Regions from separate parts of the Luteibacter anthropi genome, predicted to be linked through region 3. Evidence: predicted binding sites of a transcription regulator. Region 3 holds the regulator's gene; each other region holds the start of a gene.

Region 1 (10,226 bases), 2.3 Mb from region 3:
GGCCGGTTCGGCGGCGAACACCGCGCAGGATGCGCAGCAGACGATCCTGGACAACGCCACGTCGGCGCAGCAGAACCTGTCGGGTGTGAACCTGGACGAGGAAGCGGCCAACCTGATCCGTTTCCAGCAGGCGTACGCGGCCTCGGCGCAGGTGATCAACGCGGCGAACACGATTTTCGATTCCCTTCTTTCCGCGGTGCGAGGCTGATCATGCGTATCTCGACTTCATGGGGGCAGCAGCAGGCCGTCAATGCCATGCTGGATCGCCAGTACCAGCTCTCGCAGACCCAGCTTTCGCTCGGCAACGGCAAGGCCATCCAGTCGCCGTCGGACAACCCGTCGGCGGCCGCGCGCGCCGTGGACGTCTCGTCGGCCTCCGCGCAGAACGACCAGTACACCCGCAATATCCAGTCGGCGAACAACCGCCTGGGTACCGAGGAGCAGGCGCTGGACTCGGCCAACAACATCCTGGACCGCATCCGCACGCTGACCCTGCAAGGCATGAATGCCCCGCAGACCGACGAATCGCGCAAGTCCATCGCGGCCGAACTGCGGCAGAACCTGCAGGCGCTGGTCGGACTGGCCAACACGAAAGACGGGCAGGGCGAATACATCTTCGGCGGCACGCGCACCGGTTCGCAGCCCTTTACGATCAGCGATCTCAGCGTCAGCTATGGCGGCGACCAGGGGCAGCGCATGGTCGCCGCGGGGCCGGGTATGCAGGTTGCCACGGGTGACGACGGCAACTCTGTCTTCATGTCGATCAAGGGCGGCAATGGCACCTTTGTGACCACCGCCGCGACGACGAATACAGGTACGGCTGTGGTTGGCAGTACTTCGGTGACGGACGCGTCAGCGTGGGACAACAAGAATTATTCAATCAAGTTCACTTCGCCCACCACCTACGAAATCCAGGATGTTGCCAATCCGGCTACACCGCCAGTGACGGGCACGTATTCAGGCGACAGCGGCACCATCCAGTTCAAGGGCGTGCAGCTCAACATCACCGGCACGCCGGCTACCGGCGACTCGTTCTCGGTGACACCCTCGTCGTCGCAGGATGTGTTCTCGACCGTGGCCGGCATCATCAATGCACTGGAAGCACCGGGCGGCGGCCCGGCCATGAATAACCAGCTCAACGGGCAGCTCATGAGCCTGGACCAGGCCAAGGGCAACTTCATGAACACGATCACCCAGATCGGTGCGCGCATGAACGTGCTCGACCAGCAGACGTCCATCGGTGCCGATACCAGCCTGCAATACCAGAGCACGCTGTCCGACCTGACCGAACTGGATTACGCGAGCGCGGCAAGCAAGTTCAGCCAGCAGCAGGTAGCCCTGGACGCGGCGCAGCAGGCTTATGTGAAGCTGCAGAACCTGACCCTGTTCAATTACCTCAAATAATCGCTTTATTGAGGATGCAACGAATAAAGGGCGGCCTGTCGGGCCGCCCTTTTTGGTTATCTGGACCATGGGTCAGATAAACCTGCCGGAAATCGTGAAAATTCCCCTAAACCCGGGCGGGGAGGTGCCGATACACCCTCTGACAGCGGCTGGGCGGGGCAATCCTGCTGGGGCCCGGTCAACAAGAAGTGGATTCACTGGCAGAAAAAAGTCCTCAAGTTTCTTCCCGGCCGGCCGTAAACCTCTCTGAGGCGGAAGGCTCCACCAACGGAACCCCGCCGGACTACGCCGCATCTTTCCGGCATTTCGGTTCCGCTTAAATCAGGATCACATCCCATGTCTCTGACCATCAACACCAACATCATGTCGTTGACCGCTCAGCGCAACCTCAATACGTCGCAGACCAAGCTGTCTTCGGCCATCGAGCGTCTGTCGTCGGGCAACCGCATCAACAGCGCGAAGGACGACGCCGCCGGCCTCGCCATTGCCACGCGCTTCACCACCCAGATCAACGGCCTGAACCAGGCAGTCCGCAACGCCAACGACGGTATCTCGCTGGCGCAGACCACCGAATCGGCCCTGGACGAAGTCACCAACAACCTGCAGCGCATCCGCGAACTGGCCGTGCAGTCGACCAACGCGTCGAACTCGGACAGCGACCGCGCCGCGCTCGACGCCGAAGTGCAGCAGCGTCTGTCGGAAGTGACCCGTATCGCCACGCAGACCAACTTCAACGGTATGAAGGTGCTCGACGGTTCGGCCCAGAACCTGAGCTTCCAGGTTGGTGCCAACACGGGTGAGACGATCGGCGTGAACCTGAATACGGGCATGAAAGCCAATCAGATTGGTCAGCTGGCTACCGGTTCAATCGCCGCACCGTCCACTTTTGGCCTGAGTCTCGGGACGGGTGATCTCACGGTTGCAGTCGGCGGTGGTACCGCAGTCGGCGTGACCGGTAACTTCACTAACGTTAGCGATCTGGCTGCTGCGATCAACAAGGCCGCCGGTTCGAACGTCGCGACGATCAATAGCTCCACTGGTGAGTTGGCGATCAATGGCGGTGCGAGTGCAGTGGCGTTTGCTGGCGCCAAGACGGGTACCGGCCAGCCGCTCCAGATCGCAAATTACACGCCGCCCACTGGTACCAATCCCCCGGTGCCGACGGCCTCCACCGGTATCGCCGCCGCCACCAGCACCACGCTGGCTGCCGGCGACCTGAATATCTCGGTCGGCGGTAACACCATCGGTATCGTGGGTACCTTCAAGTCGATGCAGGACGTGGCCGACGCCATCAACTCCCAGTCGAGCAAGGGCATCAATGCCTACGTGAAGCAGGACGGCTCGCTGGCCTTTGCTTCTTCGCAGGCCATGACGATTCAGGCTAAGGCAGGTTCGGCCGCCGACACCAAGCTGGGTATTTCCACGACCGGCCAGGCCTACGGTGTCTCCACCGCCACCACCCTTGCCAATTCGGACGTGAAGACGGTCGACGACGCCAACGCCACCATCAACCGCATCGACGCTGCCTTGCAGTCGGTCTCGGGCCTCCGTTCGCAGCTCGGCGCGGTGCAGAACCGCTTCGACTCGACGATCTCGAACCTGCAGAACATCTCGCAGAACCTGACCTCATCGAAGTCCGCCATCACGGACGCCGACATGGCCCAGGAAACGGCGAACATGTCCCAGGCGCAGATCCTGCAGCAGGCCGGTGTGTCGGTGCTCGCCACCGCCAACCAGAGCCAGCAGATCATCACCAAGCTGCTCGGCTAAGCCCGGTAGCACGGCCACCCCGGGTACCCCCGGGGTTGGCAGGGTAATTGCTTAATTGTGGGCGGCGGGCTTCCGGAAGGGGTCCGCCGTCGACAAATTGGCGCCCCGGGCAGTGAGGCGTCTTCAACGGAGAAGCCTCATGGCCACCAACAGCAGCAACGGCGTCAACCTGGGTTCCAGCTCCATTGACGTTCCAACGATCGTCAGTAACCTGGTCAACCTCAAGAAAGCTGCGCCACAGAAGGCGCTCGATGCCAAGACGTCGGACAACACCACCAAGATTTCAGCGGTCGGCAATTTCAACTCAGCGCTGATTTCCCTGCAGAACGCGCTCAAGGGCTTTACCGACGGCAGCGCCTTCAACTCGCAGAAGATCACCATCGGTGACAACACGGTGCTGACTGCCAGTGCCGACGCCACGGCCAAGCCTGGCAATTTCAATATCAATGTTACCCAGCTGGCGGTTGCTCAGAAGACGACGTCCCAGGCGTATGCCAGTTCCAAGTCCGCCGTGGGTACCGGCAATCTCACGATCGCGGTCGGCAGCAAATCGATGTCGTTCAGCCTCGACGGCACGAACAACACGCTGCAGAACGTTGCCGACAAGATCAACAACGCCAAGGACAATCCGGGCGTCACTGCGGCGGTGATCAACGGCTCTGACGGCGCCCACCTGGTGTTGACCTCGAGTGCCACGGGTGCGGCGAATGCCTTCACGGTGACCTCCAGTGGCGGCGACGGCAACCTGGCCGCGCTGAACTTCAATCCCGCCACCGATGCCGCCAAGGCCACGACCCAGGCGCAGGACGCGAAGTTCACCATCGACAACACCCCGGCCACCAGCGCCTCCAACACGGTGACCAGCGCCATCAGCGGCGTGACCCTCACCCTGGCGAAGACCGGCCCCAGCTCCGTGACCCTGGCCAACGATCCATCGACGGTCACCTCGCAGATGACCAGCCTGGTCAACGCGTACAACTCGTTCATCGGCACGTACCAGACGCTGACGAAGTACGATCCGACCAACCAGCAGGTGGGCGCGCTGATCGGCGACGCCACGGTGTCGTCCATCAAGTCGCAGATCTCGAACCTGATCGGGCAGCGTGTGCCCGGCAACGGCTCGGTCGGTTCGCTCAGCGACCTGGGCGTGTCCTTCCAGGTCGATGGCACGCTCAAGCTCGACTCCACCAAGCTCACCAATGCGCTCACGAACAACCCCACGGGCGTGCAGAGCCTGTTGAGCGGCGCGAACGGTATCGGCCCGTCGCTGGACAAGATGATCACCAGCTGGACCGGTTCCAACGGCATCGTCACCCAGCGCATCGCCAACCTCAACCAGACCAAGAAGGACCTGGCCGACCAGCAGACCGCGCTGGACAGCCAGATGTCCGATTACTCCGATCGCCTGACCAAGCAGTACACCGCGCTGGACACCCTGATGACCAAGCTGCAGAGCACCAGCAGCTACATCGCGCAGCAGTTCACCGCGCTTACCAAGTCCAGCTGATCGCATCGAGGACGCAATCACCATGTCTTACGGTTATTCCCGCGGCGCTGGCGCTTACCAGCAGGTGCATATCCAGGGCGGCGTCGAGAACGCCGATCCCCATGGACTGGTCACGATGCTCATGGACGGCGCGCTGGAACGCATCCGCTTCGCGGGTGGCTGCATGGCGACCGGCAACATCGCAGGCAAGGGCGAGGCCATCTCCAAGGCGATCGAAATCGTCGGTGCCTTGCAGTCGGGCCTCAATCCCGAGATGGACACGCCGCTGGTCGAGCAGCTGAACAACCTCTACGACTACATGAGCCGTCGCCTGCTGCACGCCAACCTGCATAACGATCAGTCGGCACTCGATGAAGTGTCCCGTCTGATCGGCCAGATCCGCGAGACCTGGGTGGCGATTCCCGTCGAGGCCCGCCAGGTCGCCGGTGGCACGCCATGAACGACGTGGCCTGCTGCGATATCCACCGCGTGCTCGAACTGACCGAATCCATGCACGAGGCGGCCAGTGAATCGCGCTGGGATGAAATGACCTCGCTCGAAGCCGAGCGCGATACCGTGCTGCATGCCGGCCCCATGCGCCAGGCACCGGAAACGGTCGAGGCGCTGAAGTCCATCATGCTGCTGGATACCCTGATTACCGACCTGGTGTCCGCCGCCCGGGACGAGGCCGCTGCCGCGTGGGACGCGCATCGCCGCTCGCGCCAGGCCGTGGCCGCGTATAGTTCGCTCTGAAGCGGACACCTGGGCGGGAGGGGCGAATGGGCGAGGAAAGCTGGCAGGCATTTTCCGATCGTGTCGCGTGGGATGCACGGTTCCACGCCATCTGCGATATCGCGGCCCGTCCCGATCCGGCCGAACTGGCGCTGATCAACGACCGCAACACCAGCGTGCTGGTGGCGGTGTCGGCGCTGATGGAGCGCCGCACCGAGACGGGCGAGGAAGACAGCCCCCTGAGCCAGGAGGTGGGCCGGCTCGACGCCAAGCTCAACGTACTCATGGAAATCGTCAACCGGCTGCTGCTGCCGCAGTCGGGCCTGCCGTCACGGTTGTCGCTGCGCTTCAACGCCATCGGCGCCGTACTGCCCTGGGACGGCCTGCCCCCCGTGGGGCAGGGCGTGATGTTGCGACTGCACTTCGATGCCTGCCGTGCGCTGCCGCTGGAACTTCCGGGCGTACGCCTGCCGGGTCCGTCGGATGGTCGTGGGTTCATAGGATTCGAAGGTTTGTCCGAGGCCGTCCGCGACGGCATCGAGCGCCTGGTGTTCCGCCAGCACCGCCGCCAGGTGGCCGAGGCCAGGGCCCAGTCCCGCCCCGCCGACACACCGGAATCCCTGTAGGAGCGCGCCTCGCGCGCGACCGGGTCATGCCGCGACCTACAAGGCTTTGTGAGCCATCGACGTGACGTTTCTGCCGGTCGCGCGCAAGGCGCGCTCCTACAGGTGACCTTTTACGTCACGTGTCGGCAAAACGTCGCATGGCCTCCTGCGTCACATTCGTGACGCGTGTCGTCAGCATTGACGCGAGCGCGCCCCGGCGCGATTTCACACCCTGCCGAAAAGGATTTTGCGATCGCATGTAAGTGTGAACGGTGACGTGAATTTACGTCGTCGTGCGGCGGAATTCCGACGTTGGCACGCTCCTTGATTGTTATCCCGCAACTGAAGTCGGCAGGGGGCTCCTTCCGGAGTCCGGACTTCGCTCCAACGTCCCAAGGGGTAACAAGATGAAGTCGTCCAACTTTCTGGTTGTCGAGTCCGATCGCGCCCGTGCCGATGGCATCATGTCGGTGCTTGCCTTCCTCGGCTACCGCCCGGTGCTGGCCAGCCGCCTGCAAGCGGCGGACACCGCCGAGAGCTGGCGCGGGATCTTCGTCGGCACCGTGGAAGACGAGGCCGAGCTCGAAGGCCATGTCGCCGCGCTGGGCCGCAACGGCCGCGACCTGCCCATGCTGGTCGCCGCAGACTCCCCGCTTGCCACCGCCCTGATCGCCGACGACTCGCGCAGCCAGAGCGTGGAACTGATCGACGTGCCGCTGCGCTACGAGCGCCTGTCCGAAGCCCTGCGTGCCCTGCAATCGCGTATCCAGCCGCCGGCGGCCAGCCTGCGCATGGTCGGCCAGTCCGGTCCGATGCAGCGCGTGAACGGACTGATCCGCCAGGTGGCACCGTTCGATTCCAGCGTGCTTGTGCTGGGCGAATCCGGCAGCGGCAAGGAACTGGTCGCCCGCACCATCCATGAATGCTCCCCGCGCCGCGACAAGCCGTTCGTGGCGATCAACTGCGGCGCGATCCCGGCCGAACTGCTCGAAAGCGAACTGTTCGGTCACGAGAAGGGTGCCTTCACCGGCGCCATCAGCAGCCGCAAGGGCCGTTTCGAGATGGCCGAGGGCGGCACGCTGTTTCTCGACGAGATCGGCGACATGAGCCTGCCGATGCAGGTGAAGCTGCTGCGCGTGTTGCAGGAGCGCGTGTTCGAGCGCGTGGGTGGCAACCGTCCGCAGCGTTGCGACGTGCGCATCATCGCCGCGACCCATCGTGACCTTGAAGGCGCCATCGAGAACGGCAGCTTCCGCGAAGACCTCTATTACCGCCTCTCGGTATTCCCGCTGGAAATGCCGCCGCTGCGCCAGCGCCTGGAAGACCTGCCGGCACTCATCGGCGAATTCAACCAGCGTCTCGTGCAGCGTGGCCTGTCGTCGGTGCGTTTCTCGCCGGGTGCCATGACGGCCCTGTGCCGCCACGGCTGGCCGGGCAACGTGCGCGAATTGTCGAACCTCGTCGAGCGCATGGCCATCCTCATGCCGCACGGCGAAATCCGCGCCGTCGACCTGCCGGAGAAGTACCGTGGTGCGCAGCCGGTGGAAGAGGTGAGCGGCGCGGCCCTCATCGCCATGATGGAAGCCGAGCCGGAAGTGACCGAGACCTTTACCTATGCAGGTGAAGGCGATCCGTCGGTGTTGCCGCAGGGTGGCCTCGACCTCAAGGATCACCTGGCCGGCATCGAGATCGGCCTGATCCGCCAGGCGCTCAATTCTGCCAACGGCGTGGTGGCGCATGCGGCCAAGCTGCTTCGCGTACAGCGTACGACGCTGGTGGAAAAGCTGCGCAAGTACGGCCTGTCGGAAACCGCGCAGGCGGGCTGACGCATCCGGCCGCATCGGCCTCGGTTGGCACACCTCGTGCATCGAGTGACGCAAAGCCGATACCGCGTTGGAAAACCGTCATGACCACGATCGATGTCAACAACCTTCTCGTCCAGATGCGCCGCATCAGTTCGCAGACAGAAATGCCCGCGATACGCGGGGTTGGGGAAACGGAGCCCACCGCCAAGGGCAGCTTCGGCGACCTGCTGAAGCAATCCATTGACGGTGTGGCGAAGTCCCAGGAGAAGGCGGGTCAACTTTCCAACGCCTTCGAACGGGGCGATCCGAAGATCGATCTTGCCCAGGTGATGATCCAGGGACAGCGCGCCGACCTCGGGTTTCGCGCAATGACCGAAGTACGCAACAAGTTCGTCGATGCGTACAAAGAAATCATGAACCTGTCGATCTGACGCGAATGAGCCCCACCACAGGATTGAGCCCGAACCATGGCTGATAACGGCGTAGCTACCACGGAAAGCGGCAAGGCCACGCGCATGGACTCGTTGAAGTCCCTTGCGCAGACGCCGGCGGCGCGTCAATTGTTCATGCTGGCGGGCATCGCCGGCGCGGTCGCCATCGGCATCGCTGCGGTGTTGTGGTCGCGTTCGCCGAACTACGGCCTGCTGTATGGCGGCCTTGAGCAGAAGGATGCCGCTGCCGTCACCCAGGCCTTGCAGGCAGGCAATACCCCTTACACGCTGAGCGCTGATGGCAGCTCGATCTTCGTGCCGGCCGCCGACGTGGCGGGCGTGCGACTGAAGCTTGCCGGGCAGGGCCTGCCGCAGGGCACGGCCAACAACAATCTTCCGCAGGCCGATTCGCCGTTCGGCATGAGTGACATGGCGGAGCGTTCGCGTTACCAGTCGATGCTGGAGAGCGACCTTTCCAGCACCATCGCCGGGTTGCAGTCCGTGCGGGCCGCGCGCGTGCACCTGGCGATGCCCAAGCCCTCGGCCTTCATCCGCGACAACAAGCCGGCCAGTGCGTCGGTCGTGGTCACTCTGTATCCGGGCCGCCAGCTCGATCAGGGCCAGGTCGCCGCCATCGTGCATCTCATCGCATCCAGCGTGCCGGGCCTGGATACCCGCCAGGTATCGGTGATCGACCAGGGCGGCAACCTGTTGACCGTGAGCGATCCGGACAGCGCCCAGGCCATCGGCGACAGCCGCCTGCGCCTGTCCAACCGCATCGAGGCAACCTACACGCAGCGCGTGGAAGACCTGCTCACGCCGCTGGTCGGTGCGGGCAAGGTGCGCGCGCAGGTGTTTGCCGATCTCGACTTCTCGCAGACCGAGAAGGCCAGCGAAACCTTCAATCACGACAATCCGGCGCTACGCAGCGAGCAGACCAGCAACGAGACGCGCACTGATCCGGCCAGCAACGGCGGCGTGCCGGGTGCGCTGAGCAACCAGCCGCCCAACACAGGCGGCAACCCCACGGCGGCGAATCCCGGCAACGGCAATGCCAAGCCCGGCGCGCAGACCGCCAGCACGCAGAACAACCAGAATCCGTCGCAGTCCTCGCAGAGCGCCACGCGCAACTACGAGCTGGATCGTACCGTCAGCCACGTGACCGACCCGGCCGGCAAGGTTGCCCGCCTCACCATTGCGGTGGTGGTGGACAACAAGCAGATGCCCGACAAGGACGGCAAGACCAAGAGCGTGCCGTTCACGACGGAAGAGCTGTCGCGCCTGACCGAGCTGACCAAGAATGCGGTGGGCTTCAGCGCCGCGCGTGGCGACAGCGTCAGCGTCATCAACGAGCCTTTCCATGGTGCCGTAGCCGACGAAGCGCCGACGGGCACGCCGTTCTGGGAGCGCCCGGGCATGCTCGACCTCATCAAGCAGGGCCTTGGCGTGATGATTGCCCTGGTGGTCGGTTTCTTCGTGCTGCGCCCGATGCTGAAGGGCCTGCTGAAGCCGGCTCCCGTAGCGATGAACAACGTTGCCCTGGCCGGTCCTATTCCCAGCGTCTCGGTCATGGTGGACGATGACGACATGACGCCGGATCGCGTCACGGCCAGCACCCAGGTGCAGCTCGGCTCTCCGGCCTTGCTGGCCTACGAACAGAAGGTGGGCCTTGCCAAGCGCATGGCTGCCGAAAACCCGAAACAGATTGCACAGGTCGTGAAGAGCTGGGTGGCAGACGATGGCGGCTGAGTCGAAGGACGCCCTGACGGGCGCGCAGAGGGCGGCGATCCTGCTGCTCACCCTGGGTGAGGAAGACGCCGCGTCCATCCTCAAGCACCTGGGTGCGCGCGACGTGCAGGCCGTGGGCACCGCCATGGCCGCGCTGAAGAACGTCACCAAGGAGCAGGTCGAAACCGTACTGAACCAGCTTCAGGACGATGTCGGCCAGCATACGTCCATCGGTGTCGGCACCGAGGAATACATCCGCCGCATC
Region 2 (10,226 bases), 2.3 Mb from region 3:
CAATAAAGTGCATGCCCAACCGTCGTTCCAGCGAAAGCTGGAACCCAGCGCCCCGGTTCGCAAGTAAGCACGGCCACGCATCATCGGCTCTTGTGTAGGTTAGCCTCAGGCGAAAACCCATCGCACCGCACTGGGTTCCTGCTTTCGCAGGAACGACGTGAGGGACAGGCAGGGATTGCAAGCGTCACAGCCCGTCGTTCCAGCGAAAGCTGGAACCCAGCGCCCCGGTTCACCAGCAAGCACGACCACGCATCATCGGCTCTTGTGCAGGTTAGCCTCAGGCGAAAACCCATCGCACCGCACTGGGCTCCTGCTTTCGCAGGAACGACGTGAGGGATAGGCAGGGGATTGCAAGCGTCACAGCCCGTCGTTCCAGCGAAAGCTGGAACCCAGCGCCCCGGTTCACCAGCAAGCACGACCACGCATCATCGGCTCTTGTGCAGGTTAGCCTCAGGCGAAAACCCATCGCACCGCACTGGGCTCCTGCTTTCGCAGGAACGACGTGAGGGATAGGCAGGGGGGGCAAGCGTCACAGCTCGTCGTTCCAGCGAAAGCTGGAACCCAGCGCCCCGGTTCGCAAGTAAGCACGGCCACGTATCATCGGCTCTTGTGTAGGTTAGCCTCAGGCGAAAACCCATCGCACCGCACTGGGTTCCTGCTTTCGCAGGAACGACGTGAGGGATAGGCAGGGGCGTGCAAGCGTCATAGCCCGTCGTTCCAGCGAAAGCTGGAACCCAGCGCCCCGGTTCACCAGCAAGCACGACCACACATCATCGGCTCTTGCGCAGGGTAGCCTCAGGCGAAAACCCATCGCACCGCACTGGGTTCCTGCTTTCGCAGGAACGACGGGATTCAGTCGTTTGCCGAGCCGTCTGCGAATGCGTAGACGTGGTCTGCCCAGCCGGCAGCCTCGTGGTAGATCGAGGCCATGGTCTGCAGGTGCTGTGCGTCCAGTTCGTTCTCGCCTTCCAGTTCGCCCTGTTCCCAGTGGCGGATCTGGTCGAGCAGCGGAGCGAACGGGCCGACGCCTTCCAGCAGTGCCTCGCGGATTTCCAATGCGAGCGGAAGGTGTTCCAGCACGTAGGCCATCGACACGTTCATCAGCGTGTCGAGCAACGAGAACAGGCCGGCGGTAAAAGCCATTTCCTGCAGCTCGGGCTTCACGCTGCGGGCCAGCTTCTCGCACATGTGCGCGCGGATGAGGGCCAGGCGTAGCAGCTCCGGCGGACGTTCGTCCATGCCCGACACGGCCATGGTGAAGATCCAGTTGCGCATGCGGTTCACGCCGAAGAACACGGCCGCCTGTTCCACCGACTTCAGCTGGCGGGGCAGGGCGAAATAGGCCGAGTTCACGCAACCCAGCAGCTTGTAGCTGAGGATGGCGTCGTCGCGCACGATCTTGCCCAGTTCCACCGGGCCGTTGTTTTCATCCTGCAGCGCACCCATGAGGCGCAGCACGCCGAGCTTGCTCGGCGTGAGGCGGGGCATGTCCACGCGCTCGGGGCGCAGCAGGTATTTGCCCTGGAAGCCGTCGACATCCTGGTCGGCATAGTCGATGAAGGTCTCGTGCGTATCGATGCCGGTGACGATCACCTTGACGCCGAACGCATGCACGTAATCCATGTGCGCCCGGGCAGCGACGGGGTGTCGATGATCCACCGCTACCTTGGCGAACTGCACGATGCGCAGCAGTGCATCCACGCCTGCACGGCGCTCGGGATCGACCGGAAGGTTGAAGTCTTCCAGCATGAACAGGCAGCCCTGGCTTTTCAGCTCGCGCAGGCGGGTGAGCAACTGGTCGTCGAGGCCGACGTCGGCACTGATGCTGGCGCCCATGCGCGCGTTGTGCCGCAGGATGTCGGCGTGCGAAAGCAGCAGATCGCGCGACATATGCAGGAACGCACGATTGTCGCGCACCAGTCGCTTGAGGCTGCCATCGGCGATGGCGCTCAGCGTGGCCTGGGTATGCGCATGCGCGGCGGCATCGATGTCACTGCCGGCGGGGCGCGGGAAAATAAGCTCGTAGGCGAACAACGCCTGCTTGCGGTCGAGGATCGGGATACGAACGATGGGAAGGATTCCGTCGTCGTTCACCGCGTTCGGCTGGGGGTTCGCTGCCATGGATCTGGGTCGTGCGCCGTTCGGTGAGTGCTTGACGGAAAGATTATCCCTGATTCGGCGACATCAAACCTGTGCAAGCGTCGCGGAACGGAGTTTTATCCGTGCGGCCCCGTCGGGACCGTAGGTGGCACCACCCTGGGCGTCGCCGGAAATCAGCGCGAGCGCCTGGCGCACCTGGCCGATGCGCTGGCCGACGATGCGGCCGTTGACTTCATTCATCCGCCGGCATTCGAGCAGGCGGTCGATGGTATGCGACCAGCGTGGATCGTTGAGCGAGTCGACGTTGGCGGCATCGCTCAGGTGGCGGCGCTCGACGTCGAGTTTCTCGATGCGATCCAGCGAATGGCTCTTCGCACGACCGGCGACTTCAAGCGACGGCGCGTCGCCCTGGTCCAGCGCCATGCGCTCGTCTACCAGGGTAGCGTGCAACGTGTCCACTTCATGGGCGAGTTCGTCCATGACGGCGCGCAGGGCTGCGTCGAAGTCGGAGGCGTGCGAGTCGGTCATACCTTGCCGCCGAGCTGGCCTTCCATCGAAAGAAACTTGCTGGCGATCGCCTGGGCGTCGGGCTTGTAGGTGCCGTCGGCCAGCTTGGCGCGGATGGCGTCCACCTTGGCGGTGTCGATGCCGTCACCGCGGCTGGCGGCGTCGAGCGCCTTGGCCGAGTCGGTGATCTTCACGCTGTCGTCGCTGGGACGGACCGCCGTGGAGCCCTGTGCCTGGCCAGCCGAGCCTGCCTGGGCATTCTGCGAACGCAGCTGCACCGGGGGCTGTTGTGGCTGGAGACCGGGTTTGATGGTGTTGGTCATGGGTATTTCCTCGGAACGGGTGTCCTTCGAATGGCTTATCGGCGATCCGGAGGCAAACTTTAACGGGGCTCAGGCGGTGAAGTGTGACGGAATTGGGATTTCGTTCATGGCAGGACGGTGACGACCCCCGGCCCACGGACCACGGCGTCGAGCACCTTGCCGGACGAGGCGTTACGCACCCGCAGGCGCGCTCCGGCATCCCCGGCACCCATGGCCACGCCTTCGGCGCGGATGGTCACCCCATCGACATTGGCCTCCATGCTCACCGCATCGCCCACGCGCACGGCCTGGCGGCCGGCGAGCATGCCGGGGGTGAGTACGGTGCCTGCATTCAACGGGCGGGCCAGCGCGCGGCCGTCCACCTGGTCGAGGCCGGCGATATAGCCGTAGGCCAGGCTGGCGACATCGCGCTCTTCGCTATGCACGTCGCTGGCACCGATGCCGTCGCCCCGAGTCAGAGGGCGGCTGGTGACCAGCACGTTGGTGAACATCTTTACCTTGACCGGCACGCGCACCGTCCAGCCACCGGGCACGGGGCAATGCACGATGACGCTGACCCGTGCGCCCAGCGGACGATTGCCGGGCAGGGACGCCTGGAGCGGGGCGGCGCAATCGGCCAGTCGCAGGCGGCTGTCGAGAGAATCCGCCTCGGCCGTCATGCGCGCACCGGGCAGCGTGCGGTTGTTCTGTAACCAGGACACCGCCGTCGAGCGCACCGCTTCCTGCGTCGTCGCCAGCGCGTCCTGCGCGCAGCACAGGACGACGAGGGCGGCGATGGAGCTGGCCGGGCGGCTGGACATCAGGCGGCACGCTCCGCGAGCGCCGACGACAGGCCCTGCACGATGGCATCCAGTTCGCGGGTGAGGTTGGGCAGCATGTGCGAAGCGTCGGCGTGACGGCCTTCGCCGAGGGTCAGGGCGTACTGGGAGGCCAGCGCGGAGAAGCGCTCGCCCGCCGCGCGCACCGGATCGGCCGACGCGTCACCGCGACGCGAGCGCAGCTGGTCGATGCAGCGCATCAGCGGGGTGGTGTCGAGCCAGCGACGGTCGAGACCAGCCGGATCGCGGGCCGACAGTTCCAGCGCGTAGCGCAGGCCCTGGCTGGCTTCGCGGATCATCTGGCTTAGCGTGGCGACGTCCAGCTCGCCTTCGGTTTCAAGGCGTGACAGCCCCAGTCGATGGGCCAGCACGGCGGAGCGTGCGGCGGCGTCGGCCTGACGGCGCGCTTCGTTGGATGTGCGGTTGAGGCCGGACTGCGCGGCCTGCACGCCACCGATCCGTTCCTGCAGGTTGCCCATGCCGTCGCGTGCCGCATCCAGGCTTTCGCGGGCAGAGCGCACGGCGCCGTCCACGCGGCCCAGCGAGGCCTGCATGCCGGCGATGCCGGACTGGGTCTGTTCGAGGCGACGCAGGCTGTTCTGCACGGCCTCGTCGAGCTGGCCGGAGAATTCGCCCACGGCCCGGGTCACGTCGTCGATCTCGGCGGTGGCCTGGGTGGTCTTCTCGGCCAGCTGCTTGACCTCGTCGGCCACCACGGCGAAACCACGGCCGGCTTCACCGGCACGGGCGGCTTCGATGGCGGCATTCAGAGCCACGAGGTTGGTCTGGTGCGCGATGTCCTGCACCGAGGCCGTCAGCTTGCGGATGGCGGTGAAGTATTCGGAGAACTGGGCGTGGTTGCGGCTCATGCCCGACAGGGCGCTGCGCAGCAGGCGCAGCTGGCCATCGAGTTCGCCGGCGGTGGACTGGCCCTGGTTGCCGGCATCGGTCATGCCGTTGATGCCGGAGCGCGCCTGGTCGATCGCCGTCGAAATCCTGGCGCCGGCCTCCGTCAAACGACCGGCGGCATCGCGGGCGCCTTCCACCGCGCCACCGAGGTCTTGCAGCGTGACGCCCAGCGCCTGGGCGCTGGTGAGCACCATGCCCTGCTGCTCGATGGCCTGGATGGTGGTGGCCGGTGCGGTACGCGGTTCCGCGGGCTTCAGCAGGGCCCCCAGGGCGTTGGCGGCGGCCGGATACTGCGCGGCCAGCGCACGCACGCGCGCGGCATCGCCGCTGGCGGCGGCCTGGGCAAGAAGGCGGACGTGCTGACTCCAGAGCAGGGACATAGTGGTTCGCTTTTCCATAGGACGCCCACTACATCGGTCGCGGGCCTTCGGACTTGAGTCAAGCAATACCCGTGCCATCCCCACCCCTGTAGGAGCGCGCCTCGCGCGCGACCGTTTCCAGCGGTGAGGCATGACCCTGTCGCGCACAGGGGGAGGCAGGTATTGGCGAGCGTGCATGACCCGGCCTCAGCCGGTCGCGCGCAAGGCGCGCTCCTACAGGTAAAGAACGGCCGGCACCGGCCGATACGGATCTGACCCCATCGAACGTCACCTGCACTCCATGGCCCGACCGCTCCTCGACACCGTCGAAACCTTTACCCGCCTCGCGGGCCACAACCGCGTGGCCATGCTGCTGTTCCGGCTGGGTGACGGGCAGGCGTTCGGGATCAACGTGTTCAAGGTGCGCGAGGTGCTGCGCCGCCCGCGGCTGGAGCGCATGCCCAGCATGCACGCGCTGGTGTCGGGCAGCTTCGACTATCGCGGCCATACCATTCCCGTGATCGACCTGGCCGCCGCCATGGGCTATCCGCCGCTGGCCGCCGTGGACAGCGCACATCTCATCGTCACCGAATTCAACCGCTCGGTGCAGGGCTTCCTGGTGTCCGACGTCGATCGCATCATCCACGTGGACGGCGCCCAGATGGCCGCCCCACCGCCGGCCCTGGGCTATGGCTCCCGCGTGAACGCCGTGACCCGCCTGGACGGCGACCTCATTGCCATCGTGGACGTGGAGCAGGTGCTGGCCAGCGTCGATCCGCGCACCGTGGAGATCTCCGAGCGGGTGCAGAAGGCGGCCCATGTCCACCTGGCGGGAAACCGTCGCCTGCTGGTGGTGGACGATTCGCTCGTGGCCCGCACCCAGCTCGTGGACCTGTTCCGCAAGCTCGACCTGGAATGCATCGTGGCGAAGGACGGCAGCGAAGGCCTCGACCTGCTGCGCACGCTGGCGATGGGACCGGAGGCCGAGAAGGTCTCGCTCGTGGTGTCCGACATCGAGATGCCGTCGATGGACGGCTACGCCCTGACCCGCGCCATCCGCGAGGACGCCCAGCTGCGTCATCTGAAGGTGTTGCTGCATAGCTCGTTGAGCGGGGTATTCAACGAGGCGATGGTGGCCCGCGTGGGCGCCGACCGCTTCATCGCCAAGTTCCAGCCCGACGTGCTGGCCTCGGCCGTGCTGGACCTGTTGCCGACCTGACGACGGGCCACCGTCGCCTGACGGGCGTCGGAATTCCGGCACAAGCCCATCCTGTTCACCTGTAAACGGCGCTACGGCGCCGTTTTTCGTTCATGGCACGCCTCTTGCTGAAGCCCTCGGGCCAGGTCTAACGAGAGGGGCAGCGCCATGATCGACAACAAGGATCCGCTATTCGGCGTACACGCGCAGGCACTGGGCGTGTTCCAGCGCCGTGCCGAGGTCATTTCATCGAACCTCGCCAACGCCGACACCCCGGGGTTCCTCGCCCGCGACCTCGATTTCCGCAAGGTGCTGAGCGTCGCCACGGGAGCGGAGGACGGCGATCGCCTGTCGATGAGCGCCACCTCGGACGGCCATATCGGTGGCAACTCCGCCTTCGCGATGAACGAGGCGAACAAGCTCGCCTACCGCGTGGAGACCCAGCCGACCATGGATGGCAACACCGTGGACACCCAGGTGGAGCAGGCGCAGTTCGCCAGCAACGCCATCCATTACCAGGCGTCCCTCAGTTTCATCACGGGGCAGATCCACGCCATGCGCCTCGCCATCACAGGATCCAGCTCATGAGCCTGCTCAATATCTTCGACGTCGCCGGTTCCGGCATGGCTGCGCAGTCGGCGCGGCTCAACACCACCGCCAGCAACATGGCCAACGCGGACAGCGTGTCCAGCAGCGAGGCCACGGCCTACCGCGCGAAGCAGCCGATGTTTTCGGCCGTGCAGCAGCAGGTCAACGGGCAGATGGAAAACGCGGGCGTGCGCGCCATGGGCGTCACCGAAAGCCAGGCCCCCGTGCAGTCGCGCTACGAGCCTGCCAACCCGATGGCCGACACCAACGGCTACGTCTATTCGAGCAACGTCAATCCGGTCGACGAGCTGGTCAACATGATCTCCGCGTCGCGTTCCTACCAGAACAACGTCGAAGTCATGAACAGCGCCAAGCAGCTCATGCAGAAAACGCTGGACCTGGGCAAATAAGAGGTAACCAGTCATGGTCGATGCGGTCAGCGGCAACAACAGCTACGGCTCCAATCAGTCGTCTTCCAACCAGCTCCAGCAGCAGACGCTGTCGCAGTCGGATTTCCTGAAGCTCATGGTCACGCAGATGACCAACCAGGATCCGACCAAGCCGATGGATTCCACGCAGATGGTGGCGCAGATGGCGCAGTTCTCCCAGGTGGCCGCCACCCAGGAGCTGCAGCAGTCCTTCGACAGCCTGTCGAAGAACCTCACGGGCGACCAGTTCGTGCGTGCATCGGCGCTGGTCGGCCATCAGGTGATCGTGCCCTCCACGGCGGGCAAGCTCACGAACAAGGAAATGGATGGCGCCGTCAACGTGCCCAACTCGGGCACCTACGTGAACGTGCAGATCAAGGACAGCGCCGGCAACGTCGTGCGCACCATTTCCCTCGGCCAGCCGGATGCGGGCCTCGCCCAGTTCAGCTGGGACGGCAAGTCCGACGACGGCACGCAGCTGCCGGACGGCGTGTACCAGATGTCCGCGACTTCCGGCGGCAACGCGATCGATACCTTCGTTCGCGGAAAGGTGGAAGGCGTCGGTGCTTCGGGCACCGACGGTACGTACGTGCAGGTGGCCGGCTTCGGCGGTGCCCTGCTCAGCCAGATCGCACAAGTCCTGTAAGTACAGCGAGGAAATCCACCATGCCATTCGATATCGCCCTAAGCGGCATCAACGCGGCGTCCACCGACCTGGAAGTTACCGCGAACAACATCGCCAACGTCAGCACCGTGGGCTACAAGGGCTCGCGCGCCGAGTTCTCGCAGGTCTACTCGGTGGCCGGCGAAAACCTCTCGGCCACGGCCGCCGGCAGCGGCGTGCGCGTGACCAACATCGCCCAGCAGTTCGGCGACGGCGCCCTGACCCAGACCGGCAACTCCTACGATTTCGCCCTGAGTGGTGCAGGCTTCTTCACGCTGCGCGACGGTTCGGGCTATTCGTATTCGCGCGCCGGCAACTTCCACCCGGACGACAACGGCAACATCGTCAACGCCACGGGCCAGAACGTGCAGGTGTATCCGCCTACCGCCGGCGGCACCTTCGACATCTCCACGCTCACCGATCTCAAGATCACCACCGGTGCGTCGCCGGCCAAGGCCAGCGCGAACATCGGCATCACCGCCAACCTGCAGTCCAGCGCCACGGCGCCGACCGGCGGTGCGTTCGATCCGAAGAACAACGCCACATACAACAATTTCTCGACCTTCCAGGCCTACGACTCGCTGGGCGCGACGCATACCGTCAACGTCTACTACGTGAAGGACGCCACCAATCCGAACACGTGGGCTGCCCACATGACCGTGGACGGTACCGAGGTGGGTACGGCACAGCAGATGGTATTCAGCGCAGGTGGCGCAATCACCACGCCGGCCGGTGGCAAGCTCAATTTCGGTGCCGTGTCGCCGAACCCGGGCGCGGCGCCGATCAACCTCACGCTGGACATGAGCAAGGTCACCCAGTTCGGCGACCAGTTCGCGACCACGGCCATCAGCAACGATGGCAATGCGGCCGGCAAGTTCTCCAAGATCGACGTCGCGAAGGACGGCACGGTCAACGCCATCTACTCCAACGGCGCCACCATTCCGCTGGGCCAGCTGGCGATCGCCACCTTCTCGAACAACCAGGGCCTGCGCCAGCTCAACGACACCAACTGGGTGCCGTCGGCGGAATCGGGCCAGCCGATCCGTGGTGTGGCCAACTCCGGTGATGTGGGCCAGGTGCAGTCCGGCCAGCTCGAATCGTCGAACACGGCGGACCTCACGGCCCAGCTGGTGAACATGATCAAGGCGCAGCGCAACTACCAGGCGAACGCGCAGGTCATCTCCACCGACGACAAGCTCACCCAGACCATCATCAACATCCGCAACTAAGCCGGCGGCCCGGGTGCGGAGTGATCCGCGCCCGGGCCCCACCCGTCCAGCAGGGAATCCGCCATGGATCGTTCCGTCTACGTCGCGATGACCGGTGCCACGCAGATCATGCGTGCCCAGGCCGAAGTGGCGCATAACCTCGCCAACGCCAACACCACGGGCTTCAAGGCCGAATTGTCGGCTTTCCAGAGCATGCCGGTGCAGGGCGACGGCTTGCAGACGCGCATCAACGGCGTGGCCCAGGGCATGGGCTGGGACACTACTGGCGGCACGCAGAGTGCCACCGGCAATGACCTGGACATCTCCGTGCAGGGCAACGGCTGGATCGCGGTGCAAGGCCCGGACGGCAACGAAGGCTATACGCGTGCGGGCAACCTGCGCATCGATGCCGACGGTTTGTTGACGGATGCCCGTGGCAATGCCGTCATGGGCGGTGGTGGTCCGATCTCGATTCCGCAGGCTTCCAGTGTGCGGATCGGCACGGACGGCACGATTTCGGTGGTGCCGCTCGGCGATACGCCGGCCGCGGTTGCCACCACGGACCGGATCAAGCTGGTGAACCCCGGCAACGACCAGCTCAGCTACGGAAGCGACGGCCTGATGCACATGAAAGACGGCAGCACGGCACCTGCCGATGCCGATGTGCGCGTGGTGTCCGGCGCGCTGGAAGCCAGCAACGTCAACCCTTCCGAGGTGCTGGTGAAGATGATTTCGCTCTCGCGCGAATTCGAAATGCAGGTGCGTTCCATCAAAACTGCCGACGATAACGCCCAGTCGGCATCGAAATTGCTTCAGGTGGGGTAACCACCGTCGCGCGACGCAAAACCGTCGCCGGCATGTAAAGCGCGGATGCGCAGGAGTCAGCCATGCTCACGTCCCTCTGGATTGCCAAGACCGGCCTCGATGCGCAGCAGACGCGCATGGATGTCGTCTCCAACAACCTGGCCAATACCAACACCACGGCCTTCAAGCGTACGCGTGCCGAGTTCGAGGACCTGGCCTACCAGAACCGCGGCCAGGCCGGTGCGCAGACGACGGAACAGACCCAGTCGCCGACCGGCTTCATGATCGGCACCGGTGTGCGCGTGGTCGGCACCCAGAAG
Region 3 (10,226 bases):
AGGCGCTCGGGCAGTTCCTGGCCTTGCTCGGCGAGTTCGGCGCGCGCCTTCTTGATGAGGGTGCGTACCGAGATCAGTTCGCCCACGTGCGTGACCATGGGAATCAGCACGCGCACCGGTCCATAACAGGCTGCACGCAGGATGGCACGCAGCTGCACGCTGAAGATATCCGCGTAACGCAGCGACAGGCGGATGCCTCGCACGCCCAGTGCCGGGTTGTCTTCGCCACGAATGGCGAGGCCCGCGGCATCGGCCTTGTCGGCGCCGAGGTCGAGCGTGCGGATGGTGACCGGCTGGCCGCCCATGCCGAGTACGAGATCGCGATAGGCGACGAACTGTTCTTCCTCGGAAGGCAGGCCGCGCTGGCGAAGGAACAGGAATTCGGAACGGTACAGGCCCACGCCATCAGCGCCACGCGCACGGGCGAGCGTAATATCGCTACTCATTTCCGCGTTGGCATAAAGACGGATATGGGCACCGTCGCGGGTAAGCGTCGGCGCGGAGGCGAGCGCAGCGAGACGCCGCCCTTCGGCCGCCGCCTGGCGCTGCCACTGGCGGTAACGGGTGAGATCCTGCGCCGTGGGGTGCACGATGACTTCGCCGTTCTCGGCGTCGATCAGCACGAGGTCGTCGTCGTTGATCGTGGCCAGGGCATCCTTCGTGCCTACCAGCATGGGCAGGTTGAAGCTGCGCGCAAGAATCGCACTGTGCGAATACACGCTGCCGGCACTGCCGATGACGCCCAGCAGCCCCTGTCCGGCCATGCTGGCAAGATCGGCGGGTGCCACCGTATCGCTCACCACGATTTCGCCCACGCGCGAGGCGATCTTGCGCTCTTCGCGACTGGACTGCTGTTGCAGGGCCGTCATGACCCGTCCGATGACCTGGTCGATGTCTTCGCCGCGGCTCTTCAGGTAGGGGTCGTTCATGGCGTCGAAGACGGCGGCGAGGCGATCGCGCTGCATCTTCAGGGCCGCGCTGGCGGTGTAATGGCCAACGGAAACCAGTTCGTCGAGGCCGCGAAGCAGTTCCTCGTCATCGAGCAGCAGGCTGTGCGCGTCGATGAAGTCGCCCACTTCGCGGGCGAGGGCGCCGTGCAGCTTGCCGCGCAGTTCGTGCAGCTCGGTGCGGGCGGTATCGAGGGCCTTGTGCAGCCTTTCGATTTCGGGGCCGACTTCGGCCTCGTCGAGCATCCGGGTGTCTACCGCGAAGATGCTCGGCTGGACCAGACGCGCCCGTCCGAGGGCCATGCCTCGTGCGGCTTGCGTACCGGTCAGCACATGTCTCATGCAGGCCTCTCGAAAATGTCGTGTCGCATGGTTACTGGCCTTCGTCGAACTTGTCGTTGAACAGCTTTACCACGGCAGCGAGGGCGGCTTCGGCATCCGGGCCTTCCGCCCGGATGGTCAGCGGCGTGCCGAGGCCCGCCGCCAGCATCATGACGCCCATGATGCTCTGCGCGTTGACTTCGCGTCCCTTGCTGATGAGGTGCACCGTCGATTTGAAGCTGGAGACGAGCTGGACAAGCTTGGCGGACGCCCGGGCATGCAGCCCCAGGCGGTTGGATACGGTGATGTCCTGTTCAAGCATGATCGATGAAGATCCCCCCGCGACCACCGGTGGCCGCGATCTCGGCCAGTTCGGGTAGCGATTTTTCCGAATAGTTGAGTACGCGCAGCAGCATGGGCAGGTTGAGCCCGGACACGCAGCGCAGGCGAACCCCCAGTTCGCCAAGGGAAAGGCCGATGTTGCAGGGCGTGGCGCCATAGAGGTCGGCCAGCACCAGCACACCTTCGCCCGTGTCCAGATCGCGGGCGTGCTTGGCCGTAAGGCCACGCATCACGTCGGGATCGGCACTGGGCGGCACCTCGACGGCATCGACCGTGAGAGGCAGTTTGGGCATGACGTGGTGGGCGGCCGAGATCAGCGCCTTGCCGACCGCTTCATGGGTCATGAGGAGGACGCCGACGCTCATCGCCCGGATGCTCGCTGTAACTGGGGATGGGTCATGGTGTCACTCTAGCTCGCGATGGAAAGTCAGTACGTTGCCGCGTTCGGAACGGAAATGCCGGGCCAGCCGCTCTACCAGGTAGACCGACCGGTGGCGACCGCCCGTACACCCGATGGACACGGTGACGTAGCTGCGGTCGTCTCCTTCGAAGCGCGGCAGCCATGTATCGAGCCACCGGGCGACATCGACATAGTACTCGTCCACCAGCGGATTGGCGTCGAGGAATTCACGCACGGGCAGGTCCTTGCCCGAGAACGGCCGCAGGCGCGGGTCCCAGTGCGGGTTGGGCAGGCAGCGGGCGTCGAAGACGAAATCGGCGTCCAGCGGCAGGCCGCGCCGGTAGGCGAAGGATTCGAACAGGATCGTGGTGCCGTCGCTGGCGGCCGCATAGCCCGTGGCGAACAGGCGGCGCAGCTGGTGCACGTTGAGGTCGCTGGAGTCGATCACCTTCTCGGCAATGGACACCAGCGGGCGCAGCAGGCGGCGTTCCTCGGCGATGGAATCGGCCAGGGACAGCCGTTCGGCGGCCAGCGGGTGGCGGCGCCGGGTTTCCGAGTAGCGCTTGATGAGCACATCGTCGCGGCTGTCGAGGAAGATCAGGTGCACGTGCACGCCGATGGATGACAGCTCCGACAGCACGTGAGGCATGCGCTGGAGGTCGCTGCGGCGGTTGCGCACGTCCACGCCCACGGCGATGCGACGGCGCGGCCCATGCTCGCCCTGGCTCACGGCGGCCACGAGCTGGGGAATCAGCTCGGCCGGCATGTTGTCGACGCAGTAGAACTCCAGGTCTTCCAGCGCGCGCAGGGCCACGGTCTTGCCGCCGCCGGACATGCCGGTGAGCACCACCAGGTGGATGGCGTCGGGCTCGACGATGGGCTGCATCACGGACTCGCTCACGTCGGTCACCACGGGGAGAATCGGCGCATCTGGTGCGCCTGACGGTCGATGAAGGTCTGCGCCGGGTCGATGCCCTTGCTCTTGAGCACGTGATTGCGCACGGCGGCCTCCACCAGCACCGCGAGGTTGCGGCCGGGGGCGACGGGGATGGTGATCTTGGGTACGTCCACGTCCAGCACGTTGCGCCGGCTGACGTCGCCGGTGAGACGGGTCATGGCATCGGTTTCCTCGCCGTCGCGCAGCGGCTTCAGGTGGATGACCAGGCGAAGGTACTTGGACGGTTTGACCGCCGTGTGGCCGAACATCTCGCGGATGTTCAGCACGCCCAGGCCGCGCACTTCCAGGAGGTCCTGGAGCAGTTCGGGACAGGCGCCGTCGATGACGTCCGGGGCGATCAGGGTGAATTCGGTGGCATCGTCGGCCACCAGGCGATGGCCACGGCTGATCAGTTCCAGCGCCAGTTCGCTCTTGCCCGAGCCTGGTTCGCCGGTAATCAGCACGCCGATGGAGAACACCTCAAGGAACACGCCGTGCAGCGTGATGCGGGGGGCGAGCGTGCGGGCCAGGTGGTATTGCAGGTAAGTCAGCAGCTCATGGCCGCGCTTGGTACTCTGCCACAGCGGGGTGTCGGTTTCCTCGGCTACCTCGCGCAGGTCGGCTGGGACGGACTGGTCCTTGGTGACGATGAGCGCGGCGGGCTGGTAGGCGGCGATCTTGTGGATGGCTTCCCAGCGCTGGCGGGAATCCAGACCGTCGAGGAAGTTGAGCTCCTCGGTACCGATGATCTGCACCTTGTTGGGGTAGATCACGTTCAGGTAGCCGACCAGCGACGGGCGCCGGCTCTGCTTGGCGTTGGGCTCCAGGACGCGCGATTCGCCGCGCATGCCGGCGGCCCAGCGCAGCGCCATGCGCTCGTGTACTCCGTCGAAGAGTTGTCTGGCGGTGAGCCGTTCCACGCTGAGGTTCCATCAGGAAGACGAAGCCGGCGCATGGGCGCCGGCCTGCCTATTGTGCCATCAAGCGTGGTGCGGGTCCGCCCGGGGTGCCCGGGGGGACCTGTCTGGGCTCATTCCACCGCCGCGCGGGCCTCCCGACCCTCGGCGTTATGGTGGTCCTTGAGCTTTTCCTTGTGCTTTTTCAGCTGATCGGCGAGCTTGGTCACCATCTCGTCGATGGCGGCATACATGCGGTCGCTGATGGTGCCGTCCTGGAGGCGGGCATGGCCCTCGGCGTGCAGGCGGGTTCCCGAGCAGTGCAGGGTGCCCCCGGCCTTGTGCTCGGCCTTGTCCACGGAGAGCACCACGTCTAACCCGGTGATGTTGTCGAAAAGGCGTTCGAAGCGGCCGATTTGCTGCTCCACGCGTTCGCGGAGGGCGGGGGTGACCTGGATGTGCTGGCCGCTGATCTGGATTTGCATGACGCCTCCTTCTTGCTGAGGTTGCCGCCTCGCCGGCGGCGAGATCGGAATGACGGTGTGTCATTCCCGGAATGCATCTTTTCGGTAGACCGTATTACCTCTGTTGGGGTTCCCCGTGCCGGTTCAACCCGCGCGCACGCGTTCGCTTGAACTGGGTATGCGAAGTGCTTCACGGTATTTGGCGACCGTACGCCGGGCCACCTGGATACCGCGACCGTGAAGCTCTTCGGCGAGCGCCTGGTCGGACAACGGTTTGCGTGGGTCCTCCCCACCGATGAGTTTGCGCAGCATCGCCTGGATGGCCGTGGCGGACGCGCTGCCGCCATCCTCCGTGGCCACGCCGCTGGAGAAGAAGTGTTTCAGTTCGAACGTGCCACGCGGTGTGTGCATGTACTTGCGCGTGGTGACGCGCGAGATGGTGGACTCGTGCATGCCTACTTCCTCGGCCACTTCGCGCAGCACCAGCGGGTGCATGGCTTCCGGGCCGTAATCGAGGAAGGCACTCTGCCGGCGAACGATGGCTTCGGCCACCTTGGTCAGCGTTTCGGCGCGTGATTGCAGGCTCTTCAGCAACCAGCGCGCTTCCTGCAACTGGCCCTTCATCCATGTGGCATCGTCGCCGCGTGCACGGGCGATGAGACCGCAGTAATGCTGGTTGAGACCCAGGCGCGGTTGCGCGTCGGGATTGAGGCTGACCTGCCAGCGACCGTTCTCGCGTCGTGCGTAGACATCGGGTGCCACGTATTCCACGGGCGTGGCATCCAGCGCCGCACCGGGGCGTGGATCGAGCGTGCGGATAAGTGCTGCTGCGGCGGCTACTTCGTCTTCTGGCGCCTTGAACTTGCGCGCGATCTTCGGGATGTCGTTGCGTGCGAGCAGTTCCAGTTCGTCGTTGACGATGCGCATGGCGAGATCGCGATGCGGCGTGTCGTCGGCGAACTGCGAAAGCTGACAGAACAGGCAGTCGCGAAGATCGAGGCTGGCGATGCCGGTGGGATCGAAACGCTGCACGCGCTGGCGTACTGCTTCGATTTCCTGTGCGGTGGCACCTAACTCGGCAGGCAACGCCGCATGCACGGCATCCACACCGTCGCGCAGGTAGCCGTCTTCGTCGAGCGCGTGGATGATTGCCGTGGCGATCGCGTGATCGCGCGGTGTGAACTGCGACAGATTGAGCTGCCACGCCAGGTGTTGCTGAAGGCTTTCCGGTGCGGCGTTCTGCGGTTCGAAACCGTCGTCGTCGCCACTGCCGGAGGCACGCGAAGGCGCGCCGGCGTAGTCGCCGCCTTCACCATGGAAACGATCGTCGTCGCCCCATTCGGGCGTGTGTTCGTCGGAAGGTGGTGCGGCGGAGTCGACTTCTTTCGTCGACTTGGACGAGGTGTCGTCGCGCACGCTGAAATCGTTGGCCTGGAAACCTTCCTCGACGGTGGCTTCCGCTTCGGGTTCGGCGTCTTCGGCGAACTCGAGCAGGGGGTTGCCTTCCGCGATCTGGCGGAGTTCGGCCTCGAGCTCAAGCTGCGACAGTTGCAGCAGGCGGATGGCCTGTTGCAACTGCGGGGTCAGCGTCAGCTGCTGATGGAGGCGAAACTGAAGTCCGGGTTTCATGCCTTGCAATGCTCAGGGTGCCGAAGCCATCGTAACCCCTTGCGTGGCACCCGGCCAGCACCCTTACAGGGGTGTTCTGGCCGGAAGGGTGCAGGATCAGATCCGGAATTCACGTCCCAGGTACACCTCGCGCACCTTTTCGTCGGCGAGGATGTGCTGCGGGGTGCCGCGCGATAGCACGACGCCGTCGTTGAGAATGTAGGCGCGGTCACAGATGCCGAGGGTCTCACGCACGTTGTGATCGGTGATGAGCACGCCGATGCCGCGTTCTTTCAGGTGACGCACGATGCGCTGGATCTCGCCCACCGAGATGGGGTCCACGCCTGCGAACGGTTCGTCGAGCAGCATGTAACGCGGGCGCGCGGCCAGTGCGCGGGCAATCTCCACGCGACGACGCTCACCGCCGGAGAGACTGATGCCCTTCTGTTCGGCGATGTGGGTGATCTTCAGCTCGTCGAGCAGGCTTTCCTGTTCGTCTTCGCGCTGTTTCTGCGTCATGCCTTCGCGCAGTTCGAGCACGGCCATGATGTTGTCCGCCACGCTCAGGCGGCGGAACACCGAGGCTTCCTGCGGGAGGTAGCCGATGCCGAGCTTGGCGCGCGAATGCATGGGCAGGCCGGTGATGTCCTGCTGGTCGAGCTTGATCTCGCCGGCGTCGGCCTGGATCAGGCCCACCACCATGTAGAAGCAGGTGGTCTTGCCGGCGCCGTTGGGGCCGAGCAGGCCCACCACTTCGCCTTCGCGGATGGAGAAGGCGAAATCGCGGACCACCTGGCGCGCACGGAAGCGCTTCTGCAGGCCTTGGGCTGAAAGCATCGTGTCAGGGCTTCTTGGTGGGTGCGGCCGGAGCAGCCGGCGGCGTGGCGGGCTTGGCCGGGGCGGCACCAGGCGCAGGCGCGGGCTGCTGCTTCGGCTGGAAGATCATGTGCACGGGTTCGGCGCCGTTGCTTTCGCCGGTCATCGTGCTGGTGTTGGTGTTGTAGGTGAGCTTGTCGCCGTTGCTCTGGTTGAGCTTCTTGCGATCGGCCGGGTCGACTTCCTTCTCGACGTGCGCCTTGCCCGTGAGCACGGCGATGCCGCTGGAGGTGTTCTTGGCGTCGCCGTTGTCGGGCGTGTAGTCGATGTTGTTCGCGTTGCCGCGCATCCACAGGTTCTGTTCGTCCTGCTGCTGCATGTGGGCGTTACCGTCCACGACCACGCGGATGAGCTGGTTGTCGGCATCCAGATAGCCCGTGGCCTTGTTGCCGGTGACCGTCAGGGTGCCCTGGGTGAGCTTGACGTTGCCTGTCCAGATGACATGGCCCGGATTCTTGTCGGTGGGCTGCTGCTGCGTGCCGTCGAACGAGGTCGAGATGACGTTGATCGGCTGCTGGCGATCGGACTGCTTGGCAAAGGCGGCGCCGCTCGCCAGGAGCGCCACGCCGAACGCCGCGAGGACGGCCTTAGCGCTTGCGCGGCATGTAGACGGTGTGGACTGCATCGAGGAGCTCCAAATGCTTGGTATCGAGGTTGGCGCGCATGCCGACGCCGTCCATTGTAGAGGTTCCCTGCACGATACGCGCCGCCTCGGCCGTTTCCAGGCGGTTCTCCTTGGGCCACGCGGTGACCTCGGAGGTATCGATGCTGGCGGGCGGGTTCGTGTCGAAGGCGATGCGGTCCATGTGGACCTTGCCCTGCAGCTTCAGGATGGTGCCGTCCTTGTTCACCCAGCCATATTCCGAGTGTCCCTTCCAGGGCGGGCTGTCTGGCTCCTTTACGGAGGGCAGCACGAAATCGGGGGCGTTGATGTACAGCGAATCGTCGTCCTCGCGGCGCTCCAGGTGGGGCGCGACCAGCGTGAAGCCGTATTTGCCCTCATCGTTGTACGAGTCGAGGTGAAAATTGGTGAGGGTGTAGCCGGAGCGCGGCGGGCCGATGAAATCCTGCACCTTCTTTGCCGGGGCGACCCAGTAATAGAGCAGGACGCTGGCACCGAGGGCGGCCGCGAGCATGCCGACCACGCCGGCGGTGCTGCGGTCCTTGAAGAAGTTCAGAACACTCACAGCCAGCGGTCCCGCTCGGCTTCGGCCTTGCCCTGGGCGGCGAGGATCATGTCGGCCACCTCGCGGGCGGCGCCATAGCCACCGGACAGCCGGGTGCGCCAATGGGCGCGTTCGGCCACCCAGGGGTGGGCGTTGGCGGTGGCAACGGCCAGGCCGCTGATACCCATGGCCGGCAGGTCGGGCAGGTCGTCGCCGATGAAGGCGGCCTGTTCGGGGGTGAGGCGAAGGGCGTCCAGCAGCTCGATCAGGCAGGCGCGCTTGTCTTTCTGGCCCTGGTAGACGTGCTGGATGCCCAGTTCCTCGGCACGCAGCGACACCGGGTGGCTGATCCGCGCCGTGATGATGGCGACCTTCACGCCGTTTTCCTGCAGGCGCTTCAGCCCAAGGCCGTCATGCACGTGGAAGACCTTGGTCTCGCGGCCGTCCTCGGCGTACCAGAGGCGGCCGTCGGTGAGCGTGCCGTCCACGTCGAACACAGCCACGCGCACTCGGGCGGCGCGTTCGGCGACATCGGCGGGAATCGGGGAATAGTGGGTATAGGCCATGGTCAGCAATATGGGGACGAGAGGCTGGCGCCGGGAGGGCGTCAGACGACGCGGGCGCGCAGGAGGTCGTGGATGTTCAACGCGCCGACCACGCGCTGGTTGTCGTCGGTGACCAGCAGGGAGTGGATGCCATGGCGTTCCATGAGCTGCGCGGCTTCGCCGGCGAGCTTGTCGGGGCCGATGGTCTTCGGGCCACGGCTCATCAGTTGCGCCACGGTGGCACCGCGCAGGTCCACGGCGTGATCGTCGAGGGCGCGGCGAAGATCGCCATCGGTGAACACGCCCAGCAGGCGGTCCTCGGCGTCGACCACGGCGGTCATGCCCAGGTGCTTGCGGGTCATTTCCACCAGCGCCTCGCTGACGGTGGCTTCCTGGGTGACGCGGGGCACGTCTTCGCCCGCATGCATCACGTCGGAGATGCGCAGCAGCAGGCGGCGGCCAAGGCTGCCGGCCGGATGGGAGCGCGCGAAATCGTCGGAAGTGAAGCCACGGGCTTCCAGCAGGGCCACGGCGAGGGCGTCACCCATCACCAGTGCGGCCGTGGTGCTCGCCGTGGGTGCCAGGCCGTGCGGGCAGGCCTCGCAGGCGACATTGGCATCGAGGTTCACTTCGGCCTGGTTCGCCAGCGAGGACGTGGGTTTGCCCGTGATCGAGATCAGGGGAATGCCCTGGCGCTTGATCGCCGGCAGGATGAAAAGCAGTTCGTCCGTCTCGCCGGAGTAGGAGATGGCAAGCAGGATGTCGTCGGGCTGGATCATGCCCAGGTCGCCATGACTGGCCTCGCCCGGGTGCACGAAGAACGACGGCGTGCCGGTGGATGCCAGGGTCGCGGCGATCTTGCGCGCGATATGGCCGGACTTGCCCATGCCGGAGACCACCACGCGCCCCTTGCAGCTGAGGATCATCTGGCAGGCGGTGACGAAGGCGGCATCCACCCGCGATTCGAGCGCACGGATGGCGGCGGCCTCGGTCGCGATGACGGTACGGGCGCTGCGGACGACGGTGTCGGCGTTCACGAGGGGCTGCTCGGCGTGCGAAGCGGTACGGGCGTTCATGCGGCCTCTGGGGTCCGGGTCGGGGCGGCGAACCCGGGATGTCCATTTCTGCGACACCGGATTTCCATTACCATTACATATTCTCATTTTATCGTCGCTGCCATCGACCGGCGATTCAGGCTCCGTTTCGGAACCTCCGCCCGGCCGCAGCGACTCCCCCTACCGGAGAATCCATGGACGCTGCCCGCATCCAGGCATTGATCGAAGCCGGCCTGCCCGGCGCCCGGGTGGACGTGCGCGGTGACGACGGCGTCCACTTCGAAGCCGACGTCATCTCGGAACAGTTCGCCGGCAAGCTGCCTCTCGCCCGTCATCGCCTGGTCTACGCCACCCTTGGCGACCTCATGGGCGGCGCCATCCACGCCCTGGGCCTCAAGACCCTCACCCCGGAAGAAGCCGCCGGCCGCCGCTAAGGCGCCCTTCGACTTCCGTCACGTCTTTCCTTTCAAGGCATCCATCCATGGCCAAGATCCTCATCAGCGGCGGTCAGCCGCTCCAGGGTGAGGTCGGTATTTCGGGCGCGAAGAACGCCGTCCTGCCGATTCTCGCTTCCTGCCTGCTCGCCGACGAACCGGTCAGCATCGGCAACGTGCCGCACCTGCACGACGTCACCACCTTCATCGAACTGCTGGGCCGCATGGGCGTCAG

The links. Region 3 encodes sigma-54, which starts transcription at its own class of promoters, with help from an activator protein. Its sites were predicted from a motif close to TGGCACGNGCNTTGC; they were not measured.
Region 1: fliD (flagellar filament capping protein FliD) is a predicted target of sigma-54. The motif match lies at 3,211-3,225, and genes of this name have one in related genera.
Region 2: flgB (flagellar basal body rod protein FlgB) is a predicted target of sigma-54. The motif match lies at 6,329-6,343, and genes of this name have one in related genera.

Annotation. Positions count from the first base shown of each region.
Region 1 covers NZ_CP077072.1:2,909,139-2,919,364, forward strand. The annotation lists gene flgK (flagellar hook-associated protein FlgK) at 1-208, shown strand, start outside; gene flgL (flagellar hook-associated protein FlgL) at 211-1,404, shown strand; gene KR767_RS12655 (flagellin N-terminal helical domain-containing protein) at 1,741-3,174, shown strand; gene fliD (flagellar filament capping protein FliD) at 3,314-4,681, shown strand; gene fliS (flagellar export chaperone FliS) at 4,704-5,120, shown strand; gene fliT (flagellar protein FliT) at 5,117-5,413, shown strand; gene KR767_RS12675 (PilZ domain-containing protein) at 5,440-6,018, shown strand; gene KR767_RS12680 (sigma-54 dependent transcriptional regulator) at 6,405-7,823, shown strand; gene fliE (flagellar hook-basal body complex protein FliE) at 7,904-8,233, shown strand; gene fliF (flagellar basal-body MS-ring/collar protein FliF) at 8,270-9,982, shown strand; gene fliG (flagellar motor switch protein FliG) at 9,996-10,226, shown strand, end outside.
Region 2 covers NZ_CP077072.1:2,893,831-2,904,056, forward strand. The annotation lists gene KR767_RS12570 (EAL and HDOD domain-containing protein) at 853-2,121, opposite strand; gene KR767_RS12575 (flagella synthesis protein FlgN) at 2,185-2,628, opposite strand; gene flgM (flagellar biosynthesis anti-sigma factor FlgM) at 2,625-2,930, opposite strand; gene flgA (flagellar basal body P-ring formation chaperone FlgA) at 3,035-3,730, opposite strand; gene KR767_RS12590 (methyl-accepting chemotaxis protein) at 3,730-5,037, opposite strand; gene KR767_RS12595 (chemotaxis protein) at 5,318-6,235, shown strand; gene flgB (flagellar basal body rod protein FlgB) at 6,383-6,802, shown strand; gene flgC (flagellar basal body rod protein FlgC) at 6,799-7,212, shown strand; gene KR767_RS12610 (flagellar hook assembly protein FlgD) at 7,226-7,876, shown strand; gene flgE (flagellar hook protein FlgE) at 7,897-9,123, shown strand; gene flgF (flagellar basal-body rod protein FlgF) at 9,187-9,927, shown strand; gene flgG (flagellar basal-body rod protein FlgG) at 9,990-10,226, shown strand, end outside.
Region 3 covers NZ_CP077072.1:567,953-578,178, reverse strand. The annotation lists gene ptsP (phosphoenolpyruvate--protein phosphotransferase) at 1-1,289, opposite strand, end outside; gene KR767_RS02650 (HPr family phosphocarrier protein) at 1,321-1,590, opposite strand; gene KR767_RS02645 (PTS sugar transporter subunit IIA) at 1,583-1,975, opposite strand; gene rapZ (RNase adapter RapZ) at 2,015-2,896, opposite strand; gene hprK (HPr(Ser) kinase/phosphatase) at 2,917-3,819, opposite strand; gene hpf (ribosome hibernation-promoting factor, HPF/YfiA family) at 3,978-4,328, opposite strand; gene KR767_RS02625 (RNA polymerase factor sigma-54) at 4,452-5,936, opposite strand; gene lptB (LPS export ABC transporter ATP-binding protein) at 6,033-6,752, opposite strand; gene lptA (lipopolysaccharide transport periplasmic protein LptA) at 6,757-7,356, opposite strand; gene lptC (LPS export ABC transporter periplasmic protein LptC) at 7,379-7,978, opposite strand; gene KR767_RS02605 (KdsC family phosphatase) at 7,975-8,523, opposite strand; gene KR767_RS02600 (KpsF/GutQ family sugar-phosphate isomerase) at 8,565-9,578, opposite strand; gene KR767_RS02595 (BolA family protein) at 9,752-9,991, shown strand; gene murA (UDP-N-acetylglucosamine 1-carboxyvinyltransferase) at 10,039-10,226, shown strand, end outside.